2 regions of the Janthinobacterium sp. 64 genome follow, and region 1 is predicted to be linked to the other one. Evidence: predicted binding sites of a transcription regulator. Region 1 holds the regulator's gene; the other holds the start of a gene.
What was found. Region 1 encodes FliA, which starts transcription of late flagellar genes. Its sites were predicted from a motif close to CTAAAGTTTNNNNNNNNNNNGCCGNTA; they were not measured.
Positions count from the first base shown of each region.

Region 2: a site for FliA is predicted at 3,583-3,609, ahead of CLU91_RS22555 (flagellar protein FliT). Genes of this name have one in related genera too.

Region 1 covers NZ_PHUG01000001.1:2,452,535-2,464,354, forward strand. Annotated here, with positions in the region: gene motD (flagellar motor protein MotD) at 1-740, opposite strand, end outside; gene CLU91_RS10780 (flagellar motor protein) at 746-1,492, opposite strand; gene CLU91_RS10785 (RNA polymerase sigma factor FliA) at 1,474-2,205, opposite strand; gene CLU91_RS10790 (MinD/ParA family ATP-binding protein) at 2,250-3,113, opposite strand; gene flhF (flagellar biosynthesis protein FlhF) at 3,106-4,434, opposite strand; gene flhA (flagellar biosynthesis protein FlhA) at 4,707-6,803, opposite strand; gene flhB (flagellar biosynthesis protein FlhB) at 6,800-7,993, opposite strand; gene CLU91_RS10810 (fumarylacetoacetate hydrolase family protein) at 8,133-9,131, opposite strand; gene CLU91_RS10815 (pseudouridine synthase) at 9,220-9,930, opposite strand; partial or broken gene CLU91_RS28810 (hypothetical protein) at 10,022-10,120, opposite strand; gene CLU91_RS10820 (hypothetical protein) at 10,176-10,544, shown strand; gene CLU91_RS10825 (S49 family peptidase) at 10,923-11,820, opposite strand, start outside.
Region 2 covers NZ_PHUG01000001.1:5,130,400-5,142,219, forward strand. Annotated here, with positions in the region: gene CLU91_RS22540 (RNA-binding S4 domain-containing protein) at 1-43, opposite strand, end outside; gene fumC (class II fumarate hydratase) at 140-1,534, opposite strand; gene CLU91_RS22550 (FimV/HubP-related protein) at 1,707-2,837, shown strand; gene CLU91_RS22555 (flagellar protein FliT) at 3,243-3,494, opposite strand; gene CLU91_RS22560 (HDOD domain-containing protein) at 3,719-4,546, opposite strand; gene CLU91_RS22565 (M13 family metallopeptidase) at 4,697-6,760, shown strand; gene CLU91_RS22570 (class I SAM-dependent methyltransferase) at 6,829-7,464, shown strand; gene CLU91_RS22575 (CsbD family protein) at 7,650-7,835, shown strand; gene CLU91_RS22580 (S9 family peptidase) at 7,905-10,112, opposite strand; gene CLU91_RS22585 (MATE family efflux transporter) at 10,329-11,723, opposite strand.

The DNA of each region.
Region 1 (11,820 bases):
GTCACCGTCTCGGGAATGCCCGACAAGATCGTCACGGCGACCCTGCGGTTGCGCGCGCGCCCTTCCGGCGTGGCGTTCGGCGCCACGGGGATGTTGTCGGCGTGGCCCACGGCCGTCAGGCGCGACGCTTGCACGCCGCTGGCGATGAACAGGCGCACCACGGCACTGGCGCGCGCGGCCGACAGTTCCCAGTTCGAAGCAAAGGTCGAATTGCTGATCGGCTGGACATCCGTATGCCCTTCCACCTGCACCGCGTGGGGATCGTCCTTGAGCAGCACGGCCACGGCGCGCAAGGCCTGGTCCGACTCCATCGTCAGCCCAGCCGCGCCCGGGTCGAACAGCACGCTGGCATTGATTTCCACGCTCACGCCGCGGCTCGTCTGCGTCACGCGCACCTTGCCTTCCTTGACCAGCGGCGCCAGCGTGGACGTGAGGTCCTGCGCCAGGCGCGTCATGTGTTCGCGCTCGCGTCGGATGGCTTCCGTGCGGCGTTTCAGGGCGGGGTTCGGCAGCGGGATCGCTTGCGGCGCTTCCATGATGATGGGCGGCGCGCCCTTGTCCAGGCTGAAGGCCTGGCCGATGGCATTCTGGAAGACGCGGTACTTGCCTTCGTTGACTTGCGAAATCGCGTACATGACGACGAAAAAGGCGAACAGCAGGGTGATGAAGTCGGCGTACGAGATCAGCCAGCGGTCCTGGTTGTCCGGTTCCTCGTCATACTTCCTGCGCGCGCGCCGCATCATGCTCAGTGCTCGTGCAAGAGACTGGAAACGCGCTCTTCGATGATGCGCGTATGGTCGCCCGTGGCGATGTCGTACAGCACGGCGGCCGTGATTTCATACTGCAGCACGCGGCGCGAGACGATGGCCTTGAGTTTGTTCGCCACCGGCAGGAACAGCAGGTTGGCCAGGCCGACGCCATAAATCGTCGAGACAAACGCCACGGCGATGCCGCCGCCCAGTTTGCTCGGGTCGGTGAGGTTTTCCATCACGTGTATCAAGCCCAGCACGGCGCCCAGGATGCCGATGGTGGGCGAGTAGCCTGCCGCCGATTCCCATACCTTGACGGCCTGGCGCTCGGCCATTTCGTAGGCGGAGATTTCCACGTCGAGCAGCTGGCGCAGCTTGTCGGGCGCGATGCCGTCGACGATCATGCGCAAGCCCTTGGCATTGAAGCGGTCGGCCGTGTTTTCCATCAGGCGTTCTAGCGCCAGCGGACCGTCGCGGCGCGCCGTCAGACTCCATAGTCCGATGTCGCGCGCCAGCGCGGCGCGCGTGTCGGCGGGCGGCAGGAAGACCCAGCGCAGCATTTCCAGGCCGCGCACGAAGGTGCGCAGCCGCGTTTGCAGCAGCACGGCGCCGAAGGTGCCGATGACCACGATGGCGAAGGCGGCCGGCTGCAGCAGGGAGGCCATCTTGCCGCCTTCCAGTGCCTGGCCGACCAGGAGGCCCGCCAGCGCCAGCGCCAGCCCGATTACGCTGGACCAGTCCACGCCAGCTCCCTCAAGGTTGCGCGCAGGCGCGCGACGGCCTGGGTATGCAGCTGCGAGACGCGCGATTCGGACACGCCCATCACCGCGCCGATCTCCTTCAGGTTCAGCTCTTCTTCGTAGTACAGGCCCATGAGTATTTTCTCGCGTGGCGGCAGCGCGTCGATGGCATCGATCACGGATTGCCGGAAATCGGTATCGAGCAGGGACCGCAAGGGGTCGCTGTCCTCGTCCACGCAATGGCGGTCGAGAAAGCTGTCATTGCCGTCCGGGTCATGAAAGTCTTCGTAGTACAGCAGCTGGTGGCCGCCGCCGTCGCCCAGCATTTCCTGGTAATCGGCGAGCGACATTTTCAGCAATTTTGCCACTTCCGACTCCGTCGGCGGATGTCCCAGGCGCTGCTGCAAAATGCTCATCGCCTCTTCGATCTTGCGCATGTTCTGGCGCATGCTGCGCGGCAGCCAGTCGCTGGTGCGCAATTCGTCGAGCATGGCGCCGCGGATGCGCAGCACGGCATACGTCTCGAACTGCGCGCCATGCGTCTCTTCATAGCGGCTGATGGCGTCGAGCAGGCCGATCATGCCGGCCTGGATCAGGTCATCGACCTCGACCGAAGGCGGCAATTTCGCCTTCATATGGTGCGCCAGACGCTTCACCAGCGGAATATGCTCCGTCAGCAAATAGTCCTTGTTCGATTTCCCTTTGACCGTGTACATAGGCTGCTTATTGTTTTAACTGCTATCGTGTGCTGATGCTGGATTCAGACGCTGAACTGGTGCGGGCTCCCCGTCTGGTACAAGGTGCCACCGAGCACCGGCGCCGCCGAACGGGCCAGCCGCTCGGCCAGTCCGCGAAACGCCACCGAGGCTCCCGCCAGCGGAAAGGCATCGACCACGCTGCGGCCCAGACGCGCCGCGCGGTGCAGATACTCATCGGCAGGCACCGATCCCATCGAGGTCAGTTTCACGGCCAGGTAGCGGCTCGCCGCCTGCGCCATATTATCGTATACCACTTTTGCTTCGGATTCGGAAGCGCCGGTGACCAGAATGCCGAACGGACGGCGCCCCAGTTCCTGGCTCAGGCGCTTGATCAGGCAGTACGCCGCCTTGATCGAGGTGGCGCTGGTCGACACTTGCACCACGATATCCGACGAGGCCATCAGCGGCACGGGGAAGCAATCGCCCGCGTCGGCGACGACGCCGTCGACCAGCACGATGCCGCTCTGGCGCGCCAGCACTTCGAAAGTCTTGCCCAGGCGGCGCAGTTCGTCCTCGCCCGCATAGTCCATGCTGTCCATCAGGTGGTTGCGCGCGCCCAGGCTGGCCACGCCGAAGCCTTGCGGCACCTGGTGGATGACCTGGTTCAGGGCGCACTGCTGGCGCGCCACGTCGCGCAGGCTGGCGCCGTGCGCCAGTCCCAGGCGCGCGGCGACGCCGTCGCTGCCGCCGCTGGCGTCGAGCAGCAGCACGTCATTGCCGCCGTAGACCAGCGAGGCGCCCAGGTTGACCAGCATGGCGCCCTTGTCGTCCTGCGGCGTGGCCGATAAAAATGTCATCACGCGCGGCTGCGGGCCGGCCAGCATGCGGCGCAAGCCTTCGGCCTGGTCGAAATCGAAATTAGCCAAGGCGCACCCCGCGCGCTTCATTGTTGCGTGCGGCCGCCTGCGCCATCAGGAGCGGCAGTTCGGCATCGGAAAACTGCGTCGCCGCCGCATCGCGCTTGAGCTTGAAGGCGCGGTCGATCAGGTAGCCGCGGTCGGCCAGGTACAGGTCTTCCGGCACGCGCTGGCCGTTCGACACATAAAACAGGTTCAGTTTCTGGCGGATCACCACGTCGAGCACATTGCCGATCGAGGCCGCTTCATCGAGCTTGGTCATGATGCAGCCGGCCAAGCCGCTGCCCTGGTAGGCGCGCACGACTTCATTCAAGGTTTCCTGCGTGGCCGTGGAGTTCAGGCACAGCAAACGTTTCACGTCGGCGCCGGCGCCCGACAGCATGGCCACCTGCTCCGTCACCATCTGGTCGCGCTGGCTCACGCCCACGGTATCGATCAGCACCGTGTGCTTGTTCTTCAATTCTTTCAGGGCGATGCGCAGGTCCGCCTCGTCCTTCACCGAATGCACCATCACGCCGAGGATTTTGCCATAGATGCGCAATTGCTCATGCGCGCCGATACGATAGGCGTCCGTGGTGATCAGGGCCAGTTTTTCAGGGCCGTGGCGCATCACGCAGCGGGCCGCCAGCTTGGCCGTGCTGGTGGTCTTGCCGACACCGGTCGGGCCGACCAGCGCAAACACGCCGCCCTGCTCCAGCATGGCGTCTTCATTGGCGACGGTATTGAGGTTACGGCTCAGGACGGTCTTGATCCAGCGCATGCTTTGCGCGCCATCGAGGCCGGCGGGCAGCTTGTCGATCAGGTAGCGCGCCAGGCTGGCCGAGAAACCGGCGGCCAGCATTTCGCGCAGCACCACGGCTTTTTGCGGCTCGCGCTGCTGCGTCGAGCCCCACGAGATTTCCGCCAGCTGGGTTTCCATCATGCCGCGCATGGCGCGGATTTCATTCATCATGCCGCTCATCTCGGCGGCGGCGTTCTCTTTGACGTGCGCCAGCGCGCTGGCCATCATCTGCTGCATGCGAGCCATGTCCACTGGCTCGCCGGCTGCCTGGCGCGGCGCGGCAGGACGTGGCGCAGCCGGGCGCTGGGCCGGGGCGGCCGGACGCTGCGGCGTGGCGAACTGGGTCTGCAACTGGGGACGGGGCTGGGACATTTCGGACGCGGCAGGCGGCGACGCCAGCGAAGCGGCATCGTCATTGGCCAGTGCGAGGATTTCCACCACGCCATCGGCCTGGCGGTTCGACAGGATCACGGCATCGGGGCCCAGCGCTTCGCGCACCTTGCGCAGCGCATCGCGCGACGAGGCGCCCGTAAATTTCTTCACATTCATGACCGGCCTCCCAGGGCGGGGGTGGCGCAATATTGGCTGAACTGTGTGACCATCGTCGACTCCTGTTGCTTGAGTGCTGTCTTCCACATGGACACAGATCACCCGGACAGTTTCCATTATTAGCGATGCTTGGAGGAAATGATCGAAGGAACAGGACGGGAAAGTACCCGTTATTCAGTTTGCCGGCAGGAAATTTCGGTTTTTTTTAACCCAAAGCAACAACTGGGGTCGAACCCTGAGGGTTAGACCCCGGCCCTTCGCTTGGGTTTGCTTTATTGCGCGCCAACCAGCGCCGTGACGCGGATGGTCTTGGTTTCCGGCACTTCCGCATGCGACAGCACCTTCAGCTGCGGCAAGGCGCGGCGCAAAAAGCGCGACAGCAGGGCGCGCAGCGGCGCCGGCACCAGCAGCACCGGCGTCAGGCCCAGCGCCTCCTGCTGCTGCGCGGCCAGCCCTGCCTGATGGGCGATGGTATCGGCCAGGCCCGGCTCGATGCCGGCGCCGTCGCCGCCGTTGCCCATCGCTTGCATCAGCAACCGCTCCAGGCGGCTGTCGAGGGTCATCACGGACAATTCGGCCGCACCGGGGAACAGTTGCTGCACGATGGCGCGACCGAGGGAGACGCGCACCAGCGCCGTCAGCTCGTTCGGGTCTTGCGTATTGACCGTATGCTCGGCCAAGGTTTCGATGATGGTGCGCATGTCGCGGATGTGCACGCCCTCGGCCAGCAGATTCTGCAGCACTTTTTGCAGGGTCGACAGCGACAGCATCTTCGGCACCAGGTCTTCCACCAGGCGCGGCGCATCCTTGCCCAGGTGATCGAGCAAGGATTGCACTTCCGCGCGGCCCAGCAGCTCGGAAGCGTGCGAGGTGATCAGGTGGTTCAAGTGCGTGGCCACCACGGTGCCCGCATCGACCACCGTGTAGCCCATCGATTGCGCCTGGTCGCGCAAGCTGGCGTCGATCCAGGTGGCGGGCAAGCCGAACGCGGGGTCGCTGGTGGCGACGCCCGGCAAGGCGCCGCTGGCCATGCCGGGATTAATCGCCAGGAACTGCCCGTTGAACGCTTCGCCCACGCCCACTTCCACGCCCTTGAGGGTGATGCGGTAGGCGGACGGTTTCAATTCCAGGTTGTCGCGGATGTGCACGGGCGGCGCCAGGAAACCCACTTCCTGGGCGAACTTCTTGCGGATGCCCTTGATGCGTTTGAGCAATTCGCCGCCCTGCGTCTTGTCGACCAGGGGGATCAAACGATAGCCCACTTCCAGGCCCAGGGTATCGACGGGCATGATGTCTTGCCAGCTGGCTTCTTCCTGCTCGGGCGCCACGGTCGCTTGCGGCACGTCGGCCGGCTTTTCGGCCGCCTCTTTTTCCTGCGTGCGCTTCTTGCTGATCAAATAGGCGGAGCCGGCCAGCAACGACGCCAGCAGGATGAAGACCATGTTCGGCATGCCGGGAATCAGGCCCATGCCACCGATGATGCCGGCGGTGATATACAACACTTGCGGTTTCGCAAACAATTGACCGACCAGCTGGGTGCCGATGTCCTGGTCGCTAGCCACGCGCGAAACGACGATACCGGCCGCCGTGGAAATGATCAGCGAAGGAATCTGCGCCACCAGGCCGTCACCGATGGCCAGCAGGGTGTAGTTCTTGAGCGCATCGGCAAAGCCCATGTCGTGCTGCAGCAAGCCCACCAGCAAGCCGCCGACGATATTGATGACGGTCACCATGATGCCGGCGATGGCGTCGCCGCGCACGTATTTGCTGGCACCGTCCATGGCGCCATAGAATTCCGCTTCCTGCGCCACTTCCGTGCGGCGGCGGCGCGCTTCGTCTTCGCCGATCAGGCCGGCGTTCAGGTCGGCATCGATGGCCATCTGTTTACCAGGCATGGCGTCCAGCGCGAAGCGGGCGCCCACCTCGGCGATACGGCCCGCACCCTTGGTCACGACGGTAAAGTTAATGATGGTCAAAATGATGAAGACGACGATACCGACCGTATAGTTGCCGCCGATCAGGAAGTGGCCGAACGCCTCGATCACTTTACCGGCCGCGTCGGCGCCCGTATGGCCTTCCGTCAGCACCACGCGCGTGGAGGCCACGTTCAGCGACAGGCGCAGCATGGTCGACACGAGCAAAATGGTCGGGAAGGCCATGAAGTCGAGCGGCTTGACCGTGTACAGCGCCGTCAGCAGCACGATGATGGACAGCGCGATATTGAAACTGAAAAAGATGTCGAGAATGAAGGCCGGCAGCGGCAGCACCATCATCGCCAGCAGCATGATGATGATGACCGGCGCGGCGATGCCCTTGCTGGCGCTGCCTTTCAATCCGCTGAGCCAGGCTGGCATGGTCAGGCCGTTCATGGTGTACTTCCTTTATTCTTGTCTGCCGCGTCGGCTGCGGCTTTGGTCTGCGATGCGGGGTCGAGCGGATCGAGCTCGGGCGGCACGTCGAGTTTCTTCGGCTTGTCGGGGCGCTCGCCGTGGCCGCTGCCGTAGCTGCGCAGCTGGAACACGTAGGCCAGCACCTCGGCCACAGCGCCATACAGCGCCTCGGGAATTTCGTCGCCGATCTCCGTGTGCTGGTACAGCGCGCGCGCCAGGGCCGGTGCTTCCAGGATGGCGACCTTGTGTTCGCCCGCCAGTTCGCGGATCTTCGCCGCCACCTCGTCGATGCCCTTGGCTACCACCTGCGGCGCGCCGCGCGAATTCTCGCCATACTTCAGGGCCACCGCGTAATGGGTAGGATTGGTCACCACCACGTCGGCCGTCGGCACGTCGGCCATCATGCGGCGGCGCGACATTTCATGTTGCATCTGGCGTATCTTCGCCTTGATCTGCGGATTGCCGTCCGACTCCTTGGCTTCCTGCTTGACTTCCTGCAAGGACATTTTCATCTTGTTAGCGTAGTGCCACATCTGGTACGGGCCGTCGATGGCGGCGATCAGGCCCAGCGCGCCCACGATCAGCAAAAAGGCCGTGATCAACAGGCTGATCAGATGGGCCGAACCGACGCGCAGGGATTCGACCGACAGGCCCAGCACGGCGTCCTTTTGATGCTGCATCACCATCCAGGCGACGACGCCGACGACGAGCGTCTTGGCGACAGCCTTGAGCAATTCCACCAGCGCATTCTTCGAAAACATATTGCCCAGGCCGCGAATCGGGTTGAGCTTGCCAAAATTGGGGGTGAACGCCTTGGAACTGAACAGCCAGCCGCCCACCAGCACGGGCGAGGCCAGGGCGACGAGCATGATGGCCGCCGCGTACGGCAGGCAGGTCAGCAAGACGGAACCCACGTCGTAGCCGATGCGCAACATCATCGCATCGGGATTGAGGATCTGCTCCCGGTCCAGGCTCAGGCCGGAGACCATGACGGCCGTCAGCCGGCGCACGATGGCGTCGCCGGCAAACCACAGGCAGCAACCGGACGCCATCAGCACCGTAAACGTGGCCACTTCACGCGATCGCGGAACGTCGCCTTCCTCACGCGCCTGCTCGAGGCGCTTCGGTGACGCGGCTTCGGTCTTTTCTGCGTCGCTGTCTTCCGACATCAATCAACTCCGGTGAAGTCCTGCAGCCTGATTAGGCGCAATACGGACTGGGCATGTCGCATTATCGGTGCAATGACCGCAACGCCATCAAGGGAAAAGGAGGCCTAATCCCCTGCTTTTCCTTTGCTCTCCAGTAACCTTAGCGCGACTTCCTGGCTTCCGCCTGCTTTACCGTTTGTTCTATTGCACCAAACAAGGACTTGCCGTCGTCACCCAACACTTCCAGCCGGACAACATCGCCGAACAGCAAATAGGGCGTACTGGCGACGCCATCGGCGATCATCTCCTGGTTACGTCGTTCAACGATGCTGGAAAAGCCCTTCTTGATTTCCTTGTTGGCGACGCCGCCCGCACTGACCACGCTGCCGGCGCGCGCATTGCGCGTCCGGCACAGATGGGCGAGCAATTGCGGATAATTAAACGCCATGTCGGCGCCCGCGTGGGGCTGGCCCGTCAATTTTCCGTTCAGGCTGCAGCGCAAGGCGTAATGCACCTTGCCACCGCGCCAGGCATCGCCCAGTTCGTCGGGCGTAATCGCCACGGGAGAACAGGCCATGGCCGGCTTCGCTTGCAGGTAGCCGTAGCCACTGGCCTGTTCCTCGTCCGCCAGGTTGCGCAAGGTGATGTCGTTGACCAGCATCAACAGCTTGATGTTCAGGTGCGCCTGGTCCGGCGTCGAGCCCATGGCCACGTCGTCCGTGATGGCGGCGATACCTGCCTCGTAATCGATGCCCCACTGCTCGTGCGCCAGGGTGATGTCGTCGTGGGCGCCGAGGAAATCGTCGCTGGCGCCCTGGTACAGGCGCGGCGCCTCGCGCAAATTGGCGGGCGCGTCAACGCCAGCGGCCTTGCAGGCGCGCTCGATCTGCTGCAGGTAGGAGGCGCCGGACACGCGCAAGCTGCTGCGCGGCAAGGGCGCCATGCAGTTGGCAGGGTCGAAGTCGAAGGCCCGGTGACCGCGGCCACTATTGATGGTCTGGTACAGCAAGTCGAGCTGGGGCGCGATGAAACTCCAGTCGTCGAGCGCCTTTTGCAGGGTCGAGGCGATGCCATCGGCCAGGTGCGCCGTTTTCAGGTCGCGCGAGACGACAGCCAGCTGGCCGTCGCGCGTGCCGTCTTTCAAAGTTGCTAATTTCATGTACGGGAAACTTCGTCAAATGCGGGCAATTAAGAACCAAAGACGCCAAAAAGCCGGGATATTCCCGGCTTTGGCGGTCAGGAGGGATTTATGCCAGCAGCGCGATCTGCTCGGGCGTCAGATAGCACCACTCACCTTCGGCGATGCCCAGCGACTCCAGGGTCAGGCTGCCGATGGCGGAACGGTGCAGCGCGCTGCAATGGTTGCCGGCGGCGGCCAGCATGCGCTTGACCTGGTGGTATTTGCCTTGTTCGAGCACGATTTCCAGCTGGTGTTCGCCGCGCTTGATGCAGACGAGGGCCGCCAGCGGGGCCGGTTCATCGTGCAATTGCACGCCGGCCAAGAGCTGCGCCACCAGTTCATCGGTCACGGGCTCTTGCGTGGCAGCCTGGTAAATCTTGGGAACGTGGCGCTTCGGCGACGATTGCGCATGGATAAAGGGGCCATCGTCGGACATCAGCAGCATGCCGGTCGTATCGTGGTCGAGCCGGCCGACGGGCTGGACTTCGCGCCAGGTAAACTGTTCCGGCAGCAAGGTCAATACGCCAGGATGATGGCTGGGCTTGCGCGAGCATTCGAAGTTGGCGGGCTTGTTCAGCGCCAGGTACAGGTGCGCGCGGTAGACCCACTCTTCTTCGAACACGTGCAGCACCAGGCCGTCGGTCTCGACGGTGGTGCGGTAATTGGTCTGGGTGACGCCATCGATGACGACATCGCCATCCTCGATGAGGGAACGACAATATTTACGGGTGCCAAAACCCTGCGATTGCAGGATGCGGTCTAGGGATAATTTACTCATGGACGTGACTTTACCAGAAGCGGCTGACAGCGTGAAGCGGCCCTGCGCCAGGCCTTTGAAGACACACCAGCTTTGCGCAGGCACAGATGAGCTAAAGTACAAGGTGAGATTTCGATATAAATGGCCAATTCCTTTGAGATATATCAAGCGCTCGGGATATCGCATTGATAGACTGAAACTTCGTTAGGAATCCGCCTAACGTACTTTAGGAATTGTGGCAGTCATCCATCTCACAAGGACATCGTATGAAGCATACCGACACCATCGCCCTACAGGGCAGCATCGCCGACATGCGTCAGCGCATCGCCGCGGAACAAGCGGCCATGCACAAGGTCAGACTCGGCGTGGCGCGCTGGCGCAACGCCACTGCGCCGCAGAAGGCGGACGCGCCGTCATCGCCAGCGAGTCAGACACACTGGCATGCCGAGGCGCAGTGCCATTTCATGTGCTGGCTGGAACTGGGCGGTTTTGCGCACGCGGATGCGGCAGCCGACAGCGTGAACGCGCCCGCCGTGGCAGACATGCCGCCCGATACCAGCACAAGCAGCACCAGCAGCAGCACGGCAGCGGAGCCCGTCCCGCTGCCCGCGCACTGTAACGGCTGCGCCGCCTGAGCGCGCCGCCAGCGGACCCGCCATGCCCTGCCCCTGCATGCCTGCCTTGCCAGCCAGACCAGATCACGCATCGCGCGATGCCAGCCTACCCGGCGCGGACGACGCACAAAAGGAAACGGCGGCATTGCGCCGCCGTTCCCAAGCCCCATCGGGACTTCAGTGAGGAATGTAAATTCACTCAAAACCACATCTGCGATGCGGCGAGTAGTTCCAAGACCTGCCAATCAAGTTAGTACTGACAACATAGTTGATATATCGCCCCTCCTTGAAAAGAACTACGCTTTCACTATAGCCCAAGCAGCCCCATTTTCAAGTCAATTTACCACCTTATTGAAAATCATTCTCGACTGGCTTGCCCGTCAGCCAACAGTGATATCCTTATCGCAACGCCGGCTGTGACTGCTGCACGGCTGCCTTCATGGCACCTGCGCCCATGGCGGCGCCAAATTTCTTCAGGACCCGCTCCGGCAAGCCTTCATGCTGCGTGTAGTCGACGATGTCTTCCGCCTTGACGACGTCGCGCGCCACGCTGTCGACCGTGCCGAAATCGTCGGCCAGGCCCATTTCCACGGCTTTCGCGCCCGTCCAGTACAGGCCCGAGAAGGTCTCCGGCGTTTCCTTCAGGCGCTTGCCCCGTCCCGTGCGCACCACGTCGATGAATTGCTGGTGGATTTCATTGAGCATGCCTTGCGCATACGCCTTGTGCTTTTCCGTCAGGGGGCTGAACGGGTCCATGAAGCCCTTGTTCTCGCCCGCCGTCAGCAAACGGCGCTCGACGCCCACCTTTTCCATCACGCCCGTAAAGCCGAAGCCATCCATCAGCACGCCGATGGAACCGACCACGCTGGCCTTGTTGACGTAGATGCGGTCGGCGGCGGCGGCGATGTAATAGCCGCCCGAGGCGCACATTTCATCGACCACCACATATAAAGGCTTGTCCGGATAGCCCTTGCGCAGGCGCTGCATCTCGTCGACGATCATGCCCGCCTGCACGGGACTGCCGCCCGGACTATTAATATGCAGCACCACGGCCACGGAGCCGGCATCGGAAAATGCCTTGTCCAGCGCGGGGATGACGACGGCGGCCGAGCCGCTGCCTTCGGACTCGATGGCGCCGCTGATGTCGATCAGGGCCGTGTGGCGGCCCAGGGTTTCGCTGTCATCGGCCGTGTTGTAATCATAAAACACCCACAGGGCGAACAGCACGATCAACAGGCCGAACACCTTGAAAAAGATGCTCCAGCGGCGGTGCGCGCGTTGCTCTTGCAAAGTGGCA
Region 2 (11,820 bases), 2.7 Mb from region 1:
GCTCGACGAACTCGGATGTTAAATCAAAGCTTACTTTTTGCATTGTATCCCTTATTGCAATGATGTGTTTTCAACACTTGATGACGGTGTTAACTAAGGTCATAGTTTACATGAAGCGGGGGAGAATGCAGGCTGAGCCTTAACTTTTCTTGGGCTGCGTCATCTCCAGGGGCACGATCCACGCACTGAATTGCTCTTCCGTTACATAGCCCAAGGCCAGTGCCGCTTGCTTCAAGGTCGTGCCGTCATGCTGGGCCTGCTTGGCGATGTGCGCCGCCTTGTCGTAGCCGATATGGGGCGCCAGGGCCGTGACCAGCATCAAGGAGCGCTCCATCAGGTCGGCGATGCGAGCACGGTTCGGTTCGATGCCATGCGCGCAATGCGCGTCGAAGCTGCGCATGCCGTCGCCCAGCAGGCGCGCGCTTTGCAGGAAGTTGTGCGCAATCAAGGGTTTGAAGACGTTCAGTTCGAAATTGCCCGAGGCGCCGCCCACCGTGATGGCGACGTCATTGCCGAACACCTGGCAGCACAGCATGGTCAGTGCTTCGCACTGGGTGGGATTGACCTTGCCCGGCATGATGGAGCTGCCCGGCTCGTTTTCGGGGATCGTGATTTCACCGAGGCCGGAACGGGGGCCGGACGCCATCCAGCGCACGTCGTTGGCGATTTTCATCAGCGCCGTGGCCAGGGTTTTCAGCGCGCCATGGGCAGCGACGAGCGCATCGTGGGCGGCCAGGGCGGCAAACTTGTTGCTGGCCGTCTCGAACGGCTGGCCCGTCAGGCGCGCCAGTTCTTGTGCGATGCGGCCGGCAAATTCCGCGTGGGCATTCAGGCCCGTGCCGACAGCCGTGCCGCCGGCGGCCAGTTGCAGCAGCGGCGGCAACGCTGCCGTGATGATGTGTTCGGCAAAGTCCAGCTGCGCCACGTAGCCGGAAAATTCCTGGCCCAGGGTCAGCGGCGTCGCATCCTGCAAATGGGTGCGGCCGATCTTGACGATGTCGGAAAATTCCGTCGCTTTCGCGTCGAGCGTGGCGCGCAGCTGGCGCAGCGGCGGCAAGACCGTATTGGCGACGGCCAGGGCGGCCGCCACGTGGATGGCGGTGGGGAAGATGTCGTTTGAGGACTGGCCCAGGTTGACGTCGTCGTTCGGGTGCAGCAGGCGCGCTTCACCGCGCAAGCCGCCGATCAGCTCGGAACCTCGGTTGGCCAGCACTTCATTCATGTTCATATTGCTTTGCGTGCCAGAGCCCGTCTGCCAGACGGCCAGCGGGAATTCCGCATCGTGCTTGCCGGCCAGCACTTCGTCAGCCGCTTGCGTGATCGCGATGGCCTTCTTGCCATCCAATAGGCCCAGGTCCAGGTTGACGTGGGCGGCCGCGCGCTTGACGGTGGCCAGGGCGGCGATCAGTTCAGGCGGCATCTTTTCCGTGGAAATATGGAAATGCTCAAGCGAGCGCTGCGTTTGCGCTCCCCACAGCCGGTCGGCGGGTACGTCGATCGGGCCGAAACTGTCGCGTTCGATTCTGCTACTCATGGCATCCCTTTCATCGATGGAGGTGGATCGAGTGTACTCCAGGCGTCAAAAAGACACAGGATGATGCTGTATTGCATCATTTTTGCTTTGGCCCATCTATATTTTTGCGATTTCCTGCCGTTAAAGACAGGCGAGTCCCCATTATTTATCCTGTTATCAAAGCGATCAGTCCATGCACAGCAGCATTATTCCCCGTTGGTCCCTGATCGCGTGCGCCGCGGCCAGCCTGGCCTTGCCGCCCGTCATGGCGGCCGAACTGGGCGAGATGGCCGTGCTGTCGCACGTGGGCCAGCCCTTGCTGGCAGAGATCGAGCTGACGGCGCTGGCACCCGAAGATGTCAATGGCGTAACCGTGCGCCTGGCCTCGCCCGATGTGTACCGCGGTGGCGGCATCGGCATGGACCCGGCCTTGCAAACTTTGACGATCAGCCCGCTGGAGCGCGGTGGGCGCCACTATGTGCGCGTGACAACGCGGCAAGCCATCCAGGCGGGCCACGTGCATTTGTATTTGTTGCTGGGCAATGGCAATGGCGCCGTCGTGCGTCTGGGTACGCTGTGGCTGACGCCGGCTCCACCCGCCGCTGCCGCCGCTGCTGCCAGTGCGCCAGCCAGGCCCGCCATTCCGGTACCCATGCCCATGCCGCTGCCGCGCGCTGCACCCGGCGCGCCGCCGCCCGATGCCGCCGCGCTGGCGGCCCGCGCGCGCGCCGAGGGCCTGGTGCGCCCGGCGCGCGTGTTCGTGCCGCCGCCCGCCGCGCCTGCGCCGGCTGCTCCCGCGCTGCGTCCGCCGCTGCGCCGCGCCACGGCGCCCGTGGCCGCTTGCGCACCGCAGGCGGATGCCGGGCAGGCGCAAGCGTGCGTGGCGCTGGATGAGAAAAATGCGGCCCTGAATGCCAAGCTTGGTGAATTGGAAGGCAAGATAGGCGCCTTGCAAAAGGCGCTGGCTCAGCCTGCCACCGCTACCGCCGCCGCTGCGCCTGCTGCCGCGCCGGCCGAGGCGCAGGCGCCGCATGCCAAGCCCAAGCCGCTGCACGCGGCGCCAGCCGCCGACAAGGAAAAGAAAACGGGCGGCAACGGCTTGCTGTGGCTCGGTATCGGCACCGTGGCCTTCCTGCTGTTGACGGCGCTTATCGCGTATGTCGTGCGCAAGCGCAAGCAGGCGGCGGGGCCGGGCGCGCCGTCGAAATACTGGGTCTTGCTGCGCAAACCGTTCCGCCGCAAGAGCAAGGATGTGCCCGTGCTGACGGAGGCGGTGGAAGAGGGGGCGGCAGCTGAGCCGGAAGCGGAGCCGTTCTCGCGTTAATGTGGCTACAAATTTGATATAAAAAAAGATATTCAAAAAAGATAGGAAGTGCCTGTGTAGGGTGTTGCCTATTTTTCAAAGATGGTGATATGATTAACTCAGTGGACTTGCTCTACGACAAAACAGCCCCAGCCTGGCGCAGTCACCAACGATAGTGTGGCGCGGCAAACAGGTGTAGCGTTGCATAAACGCCTGGGACTGGAAGCGGTTTGCGATGCCGACGATGTGCTCGCGAACGCCGGATGCAACCGGCAGCGAGGCGACGCCAGGAGATACCTGGGGTTCGCCTTCCAAATTCCCTCCTCCTTGCTTTTCGAGCGTCGCAACTGGCGCGCTCCCCGGCACGGCGGCAGACGTAAAAAAAGCACCCGCGGGTGCTTTTCTTGTTTCTGGTGCGGCAACTTCTTACATGCGGGCGCGGGCGCCGTGCATGGCGCTCGGCAGCTGCGTCATCCACGGTTCTGTGATGGCGCGGATTTCGCGGTCATTGGCCAGGATTTGCTTGAGCAAGTCGATCTTGCGCAGGCGCGAGGCGCCGGCCAGGGCGGGCACCTTGCCCGTCATGGTCGCGCTGGCGGCGCTGGCGCACTGGTTTTCCAGGGTGTCGAGGCCATCCCAATCGTTCGAACGTGCGGCCACGACCATTTTATTGGTCATTCCTGCAATATTTTCATACATCGAAAGAACGTCGTTGGAGGTCATGAGCACACCCGTAACTAGTGAATGGATTACCGCTTGTCCAGGTTAGCGGCAGATTCAGCGGGAACTTGAGGGTGTTTTTGAAAAAAAAGTGAAAATAATGTGCATGGTTTTGGCCGGCCGCCGGAATCGCCCGCAAAACCCGCATGGATGCTGGGCTGACGATTCCGGCCGCGATTGCTTTATTTGACGAGTTCTTCCAGTCCCGCGCTCAGTTCGGCAGGCGGCGGCATCCTGTCCACCAGCACGGACGGCGGTAAACCGAGCGCTTCAGCCACGTCATTCGGGTAGCAGGCGATGATTTCTTCCGCGCTCAACGCATTTTCCTCGATGCGCGCACGCCAGGAGGCCAGGTGCACGATGGCGGCCAGGCGGTTCAAGGGCGCTTTGGCCAGCGGATCGGGAAAGGCGGCGATGGCTTCGGCAAAGGTGCTGGGGAACTTCCAGCGGCGCGTCAGTTCGGCGCCCACTTGCGCATAGTCATAGCCCAGCGACACCCGTTCCGCATCAAGCCGGCGCGCATCGAGCGGCGGCGCGATCTTGTCGAGCTGCATGGCTTGCTCGGGCATGGCGGCATGGATCACCAGTTGACCGATCGCATGCATCATGCCGATGGTGAAGGCCAGGTCCTGGTTGTCGCCGGTCTGCCTGGCGATCCAGCGGGCCGACACGGCGCTGTGCAGGCTGTAGCGCCAGAACTGCGGCAGATTCAGGCCGGGCACGGTCTTGTAGCCGCTGACCAGGCCCGAGCTGATGACGAGGGTGCGCACGGTCACAAAACCGAGCATCAGCACGGCGTCTTCGACCGTGCCGATGCTGCGCGAGACGTGGTAATAGGCCGAGTTGGCCAGCCGCAGCAGCTTGGCGCTCAGCACCGGGTCCGCTCCCAGCTGGCGCGCGATCTCCTCGGTGGCAATGGCGGGATTGTCGAAACTGCGCACCAGTTCATTGACGATCTTCGGGGCGGCAGGCAGGGCGTGGGGTTGCTGGAACAGCGCTTCCAGTTGCATGGCAATCTCCTTGGCGTACACGCGGCACGGGGTCGTGAAACTATAGGCCGTTTTTTTGTCCGCATGCAAAAAAGTTTGGGGGCGGTTTTTTGGCCCAAAAAAGGTATGATTTCAGGCTATGAATTTCTTGTTTTCATCGAAAGGATCGCCATGCACGGTTTGCGTTTTTCCTGGCCCCGGACGCCAGTCCAGGCTGCCATCGTCCTCGCCCTGGCCGGCGTCTCGCTGGCCGGTTTGCCGGCCCAGGCGCACGGCCAGGCCGCCGGCGCCACTGCCGCTGTCCCCGTCAAAGTCTTGCCTGGTGACGACTTCTACGACTACGTGAATGGCGACTGGCTGCGCAGCACGGAGATTCCTGCCGACCGCAGCAGCTGGGGCTCGTTCGCCATCCTCGCCAACGCCACCAACGAGCGCATCATCGGCCTCGTCGAAGGACTGGCGGCGGCGCCGCAGGCCGATGCCTCCGCGCGCCAGGTCAGCGATTTTTACCGTTCCTGGATGGATGAAGCGGCTATCGAAGCGAAAGGCTGGGCGCCGATCAAGCCGTTGCTGAAGAAGATCGATGGCATACGCGACCAGGCGGGCCTGGCCCGCGCGCTGGGCGAGAGCTTGCGCGCCGATGTCGACCCGCTCAACGCCACCAATTTTTATACGGAAAACCTGTTCGGCCTGTGGGTGGCGCAAGACTTGAACGACACCACGCGCAATGTCGCTTATCTGCTGCAGGGCGGGCTGGGCTTGCCAGACCGCGCGTTCTACCAGGCCGACAGCGCCCGCATGCAGGGCTTGCGCACGGGCTACCAGGCGCATATCGCCGCCATGCTCAAGCAGGCCGGCTACAGCGATGCGCCGGCCCGCGCCGCGCGCGTGTTTGCGCTGGAACAGCAAATTGCCGCCCGCCACGCCAGCCGCGAAGATTCGGCCGATGTTGCCAAGGGCAATAACGCCTGGCGCGCCGCCGACTTCGCCAGCAAGGCGCCCGGCCTGGACTGGAACGCCTTCTTCCAGGCGGCAGGGCTGGGCCAGCAAGCGGATTTCATCGTCTGGCATCCGACGGCCATGACGGGCAGCGCCGCCCTGGTGGCAAGCGTGCCGCTGGCCACGTGGAAGGATTTCCTGGCCTTCCATACCATCAACCATTTCAGCACGACCTTGCCGAAGGCGGCCGCCGAGCAGCGCTTTGCCTTCTATGGCAACACCCTGAGCGGCACGCCGCAGCAGTCGCTGCGCAGCAAGCGGGCGCTGGCCGCGACGAATGCGGCCCTGAGCGACGCCGTCGGCAAGCTGTACGTGGAGCGCTATTTCCCGCCGGAATCGAAAGCCCGCGTGCAAGCCATGGTGACGAATATCGTCGCCGCCTTCTCACGCCGTATCGACAAGCTGGACTGGATGGCGCCCGCCACCAAGGCGCAGGCGCAGGAAAAGCTCAAGACCCTGTACGTGGGCGTGGGCTATCCCGAGCGCTGGGACAGCTATGCGGGCTTGCGCGTGGTGCGCGGCGATGCGCTGGGCAACGTGCAGCGGGCGGAACAGTTTCACTATCGCCAGGAACTGGCCAAGCTGGGCCAAGCGCCCGACCGCAAGGCCTGGGCCATGCCGGCGCAGCTGGTCAACGCCGTCAACCTGCCGCTGCAAAATGCGCTCAATTTCCCGGCCGCCATCCTGCAACCGCCGTTCTTCGATCCGACAGCGTCCGATGCGGCCAACTATGGCGGCATCGGCGCCACCATCGGCCACGAGATCAGCCACAGTTTTGACGACCAGGGCGCCCAGTTCGACGCCCAAGGCAAGCTGCGCGACTGGTGGACGCCGGCCGACCTGGCGCATTTCCAGTCGGCATCCCAGCAGCTGGTGGCGCAATTCGCGTCCTACAAACCGTTTCCCGACCTGGCCGTGAATGGCCAGCTGACCCTGAGCGAAAACCTGGCCGACCTGGCCGGCGTGGCGGCCGCGCATGATGCGTTCACCTTGTCGCAGCAGGGCAAGCCGGTGCAGGCGGACGCGGACCGCGATTTCTTCATCGGCTACGGCGTCAGCTGGCGCAGCAAGGCGCGCGAAGCGGCGGCGCGCCAGCAAATCCTCACGGATGGCCATGCCCCGGCGCAATACCGCGCCGCCACCGTGCGCAACCTCGACGCCTGGTATCCGGCCTTCGACGTCAAGCCGGGGCAGCAGCTGTACCTGGCGCCGGAGCAGCGCGTGCGCGTCTGGTAGTCATTGACGGTGCCGCACGCCCAGCGCGCCGGCACCGTAAAATGGCGGAACATATCGATAGGACCGCCATGAAGCCGAACCCGCAGCAAGACCCCATCCACGCCATCACGGGCCGCACCCTGGCCCATTACGACGCCAGCGCCGAGCAGTTTTTCGAAGGCACGCGCGACCACGACGTCAGCCAGAACATCAGCGCGCTGCTGGGGGCCATCGGCAAGCCGGCGCCTTTGGATATTCTCGACCTCGGTTGCGGCCCGGGCCGCGATCTCAAAGCGTTCACGGCCATGGGCCACCACGCCATCGGTGTCGATGGCTGCCCCCGCTTCGTCGAGATGGCGCGCACCTACAGCGGCTGCACCGTGTGGCAGCAGGATTTCGTTGATCTCGACCTGCCCGCCGCGCACTTCGACGGCGTGTTCGCCAATGCCGTGCTGTTCCACGTGCCCAGCGCCGCCTTGCCCGGCGTGCTGCGCGCCCTGCATGCTTGCCTGAAGCCCGGCGGTGTACTGTTCAGCTCGAACCCGCGCGGGCAAAACCAGGAAGGCTGGAATGGCGCCCGTTATGGCAGCTACCACGACGAAGCGACCTGGGCCGCCTACGTGCAGGCGGCCGGTTTTACCTTGATCGAGCAGTACTACCGTCCGCCCGGCCTGCCGCGCGAGCAGCAGCCGTGGCTGGCGACGGTATGGCGCAAAGCGGGCTGATTTTGCGTAATTAGCTGATTTTTGGCATGTGTTAGGGACCGTACATAGTTTTTGCAACCTCAAGCGTAGTATGGACACATCGACACGCAGCAAGCAGCGCAAGCCGCTTCAAGCAGCGTGTGAGCCGCAGTACCGGCGCTTCGGGCGCCGGACAACAGATGTACCAACTACAGTGAGGATTCATCATGAACAAAGATCAAGTCGAAGGTAAACTGAAGGAAGTCGGCGGTAAAATCCAGGAAGCCGCTGGCAAAGTCGTCGGCAGCGAAGAACAGCAAGCCAAGGGCCTGGCAAACCAGGTCGAAGGCAAAGTGCAGAAGAAAGTTGGCGACGTCAAGGATGCGGTCGAGACCGTTACGCGCAAACCGTAATCTGACGCACGCATAAAAAAACCGCCGCCTGTCGCGAGACAGGCGGCGGTTTTCATTTGCGGGCGCGCTTTACTTCGCGACGCCCAGGTTCTGCTTGAAGAACATCTCGATTTTCTTGTACACGTGGCGCTGGCCCGCGCGCGACGAGATGCCGTGCTTGGCGCCCGGATACGTCATCAGGTCGAACTGTACGCCGCGGTTCACCAGCGCATCGATCAGGCGCGTGCTGTTGCTGAACAAGACGTTGTCGTCGGCCATGCCGTGCACCAGCAGCAGCGGCGACTTCAAGCCATCGAGGTGGGCGAACACGGTGCTGGCCTTGTAGCCATCGACGTTTTCCTTCGGCATGCCGAGGAATTGCTCCGTGTAGTGGGTGTCGTACAGCGACCAGTCGGTCACGGGCGCCACCGACACGCCCATGGCGATCTTGTCGGATGCGGCCGACAGCAGACGCAAGGTCATGAAGCCGCCGTAGCTCCAGCCGAACACGCCGATGCGCTTGGCATCGACGAAGCTTTGCTTGCCCAGCCAGGCTATGCCGACCAGCTGGTCGGCCACTTCGGCCGCACCAAGGTTGTGGTAGATGGCGTCCGTGAACGCGCGCTCGCGGCGCGAGGAACCGCGGTTATCGAGGCGGAAGACGACGAAGCCTTGCTGCGCCATGTACTGGTCGAAGTTGTTGCCCCAGCGGCGCGCCACGTGCTGCGAGTGCGGGCCGCCATACGTCGACAGGTAGACGGGATAGCGTTTGCTGGCGTCGAAGTTCGACGGCTTGACGATGGAGTAGTACAGCGTCTGGCCATCGTTGGCCTTCAGGGTGCCGTACTCGGTCGGCAGGTGGTCCGCCTTGTACTTGGCGTACGGGTGGCTGGCGTTCAGCGCATTTTCTTCCAGCCAGCCCACCATGGCGCCGTCAGGGCGGCGGATGCTCACTTGCGGCGGCGTGGCCGGGTCCGAATACGTGTCGACGAAGACTTCGCCATTGCGCGAGAACGTCGTGTCGTGCCAGCCGTCGGCTTTCGTCACGCGCTGCGGCTTGTCGGCCGTGCTGCCATCGAGTGCCAGGGCGTAGGTCTGCTTGTCGATCACGGCGTCGCGGTTCGAGGCGACGAACACTTTACCGGTTTTCTGGTTCACGGCCAGCACGCCGTCGATGCCCCACTCGCCGGACGTGACCGGGTGCAGCAGCTTGCCGCTCATGTCGTACAGGTACAGGTGATTGCGGCCCGTGCGCTCGGATGACCACAGGAAGGTGCCGTTCGACAGGAAGCGCAGGTCGTCATGGATGCTGACCCAGGTTTTGGACGTTTCCGTCAGCAGGGTGCGCTGCGCCAAAGTACCCGCATCGACGGCGACCAGGTCGAGGGTCTTCTGGTCGCGCGACTGGCGCTGGTAGACGAGCGACTTGCTGTCCGCGCTCCAGTCGGCGCGCACCAGGTAGATGTCGGGGTTCGTGCCCAGGTCCACCTGGCGCTGCGCGCCCGTTTCCGGCGAGACGATCAGCAGTTGCACCAGCACGTTCGGGTCGCCGGCGGCAGGGTAGCGCTGCTCGACGACATCGGTGCGGTCGGCGAAGATTTCAAAGCGGCGCACGACGGGCACGGGCGCTTCGTCATAGCGTTTATACGCGATGGCGGAATCGTCGGGCGCCCAGTAGTAGCCGGTGCGCTGTCCCATTTCTTCCTGCGCCACGAATTCGGCTTCGCCGTTGCGGATGGCGCCCTTGCCGTCGGTCGTCAGCTGGCGTTCCTTGTCCGTTTTGAGGTCGATCACATAGATGTTCTGGTCGCGCACGAACGAGACGTAGCGGCCTTTCGGCGAGATTTTCGGGTCCAGCACATTGCCCTTGGCGACCAGGCGCGCCTTGTCCGGATGGGCCGCGTCGACCAGGTACAGATTGCCGGCCAGCGGCACCAGCAGCTGCTTGCCGTCCGGCGACCAGGCGTAGCTGAGAATGCCGTTCAGGCTGGCCGTGCGCTCGCGTTCGCGGCGCGCCTGCTCTTCGGGCGAAATCGTTTCATTCGGCACCAGCGCCTTCGAGTCGACCAGGCGGTGCGTGCTCTTGTCCTTGAGCTTGAATTCCCACAGGTCGAGCTGGAACTGGTTGTCCGCGCGGCCGCGCAGGAACGTGACGCGCTCGCCATCGGGCGAGACCTTCAGGTTGCGCACGCCGGGGCCGGCCAGCGCCGGATCGGCGTGAATGCGTTCCAGGGTCAGCTTTTCAGCCGATGCGGGAACGCTGGCCATCGCGGCCAGAAAACAAAGAATAAAACGCATGGATGTCTCGGTGATGGTAAAGGGATGGTCAAGCAGATGCTTGACGGCAAACGATACCAGAGCACGGCGTTTAATGCGATAGGGCCAGCCACGGAATAATCCGGCAATTGCCTTCTTTACTTTGGCGTAACGAGTGGACTGGTGGTGCTTTGTATGGCGAAGCGGCAAGGGCGGCACGCATAAATTGCGCGCCGCCCTGTGTTCAAGGCGCTCGGTTCAATGCGCGGTGCGCAGGCGCTGCAGCGACAGCCTGTTCAAATACCAGGTCAGCAGCACGGCAGCCACCGTCAGGCCCGTGACGAGGCCGATCCAGAAACCGGCGGCGGCCATCGGTTCGGCCGGCGACCAGATGAAGCCTGGCGGCGCGAGGCCCAGCACATAGCCGATCGGCAGCGAGAAACCCCAGAACGCCAGCAGCTGGATCAGCATCGGCTGGCGCGTCACCTTGTAGCCGCGAATCGCGCAGGACGTGGCCACCTGGGTGGCGTCGGACAGCTGGAACAGGGCGGCGAACAGCAGCAGCTGCGCGCACAGTTCCTGCACCTGCGGATCGGACGTATAGGCTTGCGCGATCTGGTGGCGGAAGACGGTGATGACGGTGGCCGAGACGATGGCCGCCGTCAGCGACATGGCCACGCCCACCCACGAAATGAAACGGGCGCGGCGCAGATTGGCTTCGCCCACGGCATGGCCCACGCGCGTCACCAGCGCGATGCCGAAGGTGAGCGGCACCATGAAGACGACGGACGAGAAATTCAGGGCAATTTGATGCGCCGACACCTGGATCACGCCGAAGCGCGCCACGAGCAGGCTGATGACGCCAAAGGCGCTCACTTCGGCAAAGTAGGTCACGCCTATGGGCAGGCCCAGGCGCAGCATGGGACCGATGGACGATGGCTGTGGCCATTCCCAGTGCGTGAACGGATACGTGGCGCGGTAGGCGGGCGCGATCCTGATCCAGGCCAGCATGGCCAGCAGCATCATCCACACGCAGCAGGTGGTGGCCACGGCGCAGCCCACGCCGCCCAGTTTCGGCATGCCCCAGTGGCCGTAGATCAGCAGGTAGTTGACGAAAATATTCAGCGCCAGCGCCGCCAGCGCGATGACCATCACGGGCTTGGTCTGGTTGATGCTGGTGCTGTAGCCGTACAGCGCGCGGTAGGCGGCGAACGGCGGCAGCGCGCAGCTGATGATGTGCACGAACAGCTTGGCCTTCGATGCGACGGCGGGTTCGAGCATCAGGTGGTCGAATACCAGCGCCGCCATGTTCGTCAGCAGGCAGGCCACCAGGCCGACGAGCAGCGCCTTCCACAGCGACTGGCGCACGATGTGCGGCACCTGGTCGTGGCGCGCAGCGCCGATTTCATGCGCCACCAGGGTATTGATCGCCATCATGATGCCGCTCACGGTGACGAGCACGATGGACCAGATGGCCGCGCCCAGCGACACGGCCGCCAGTTCCTCGGGATTCGTATGCCCCGTCATCGCCACGTCGGCCGCGCCCATGCCGACGGTGGCCAGCTGGCCGATCAGGATGGGCCAGGCCAGCTTCCATAATGAAGATACTTCGGCGCGGACGGCGGGCAGGGTGAACGAGGTCGTGTGTGGCATGGGTGGCAAACGTGGCTAAACACGCAATTCTACTGATAATGTGCCCGCTTGTCCCCGCGCCACGGGCCGCAGGATGGTGTCGCCTGGGGGTGTTTTC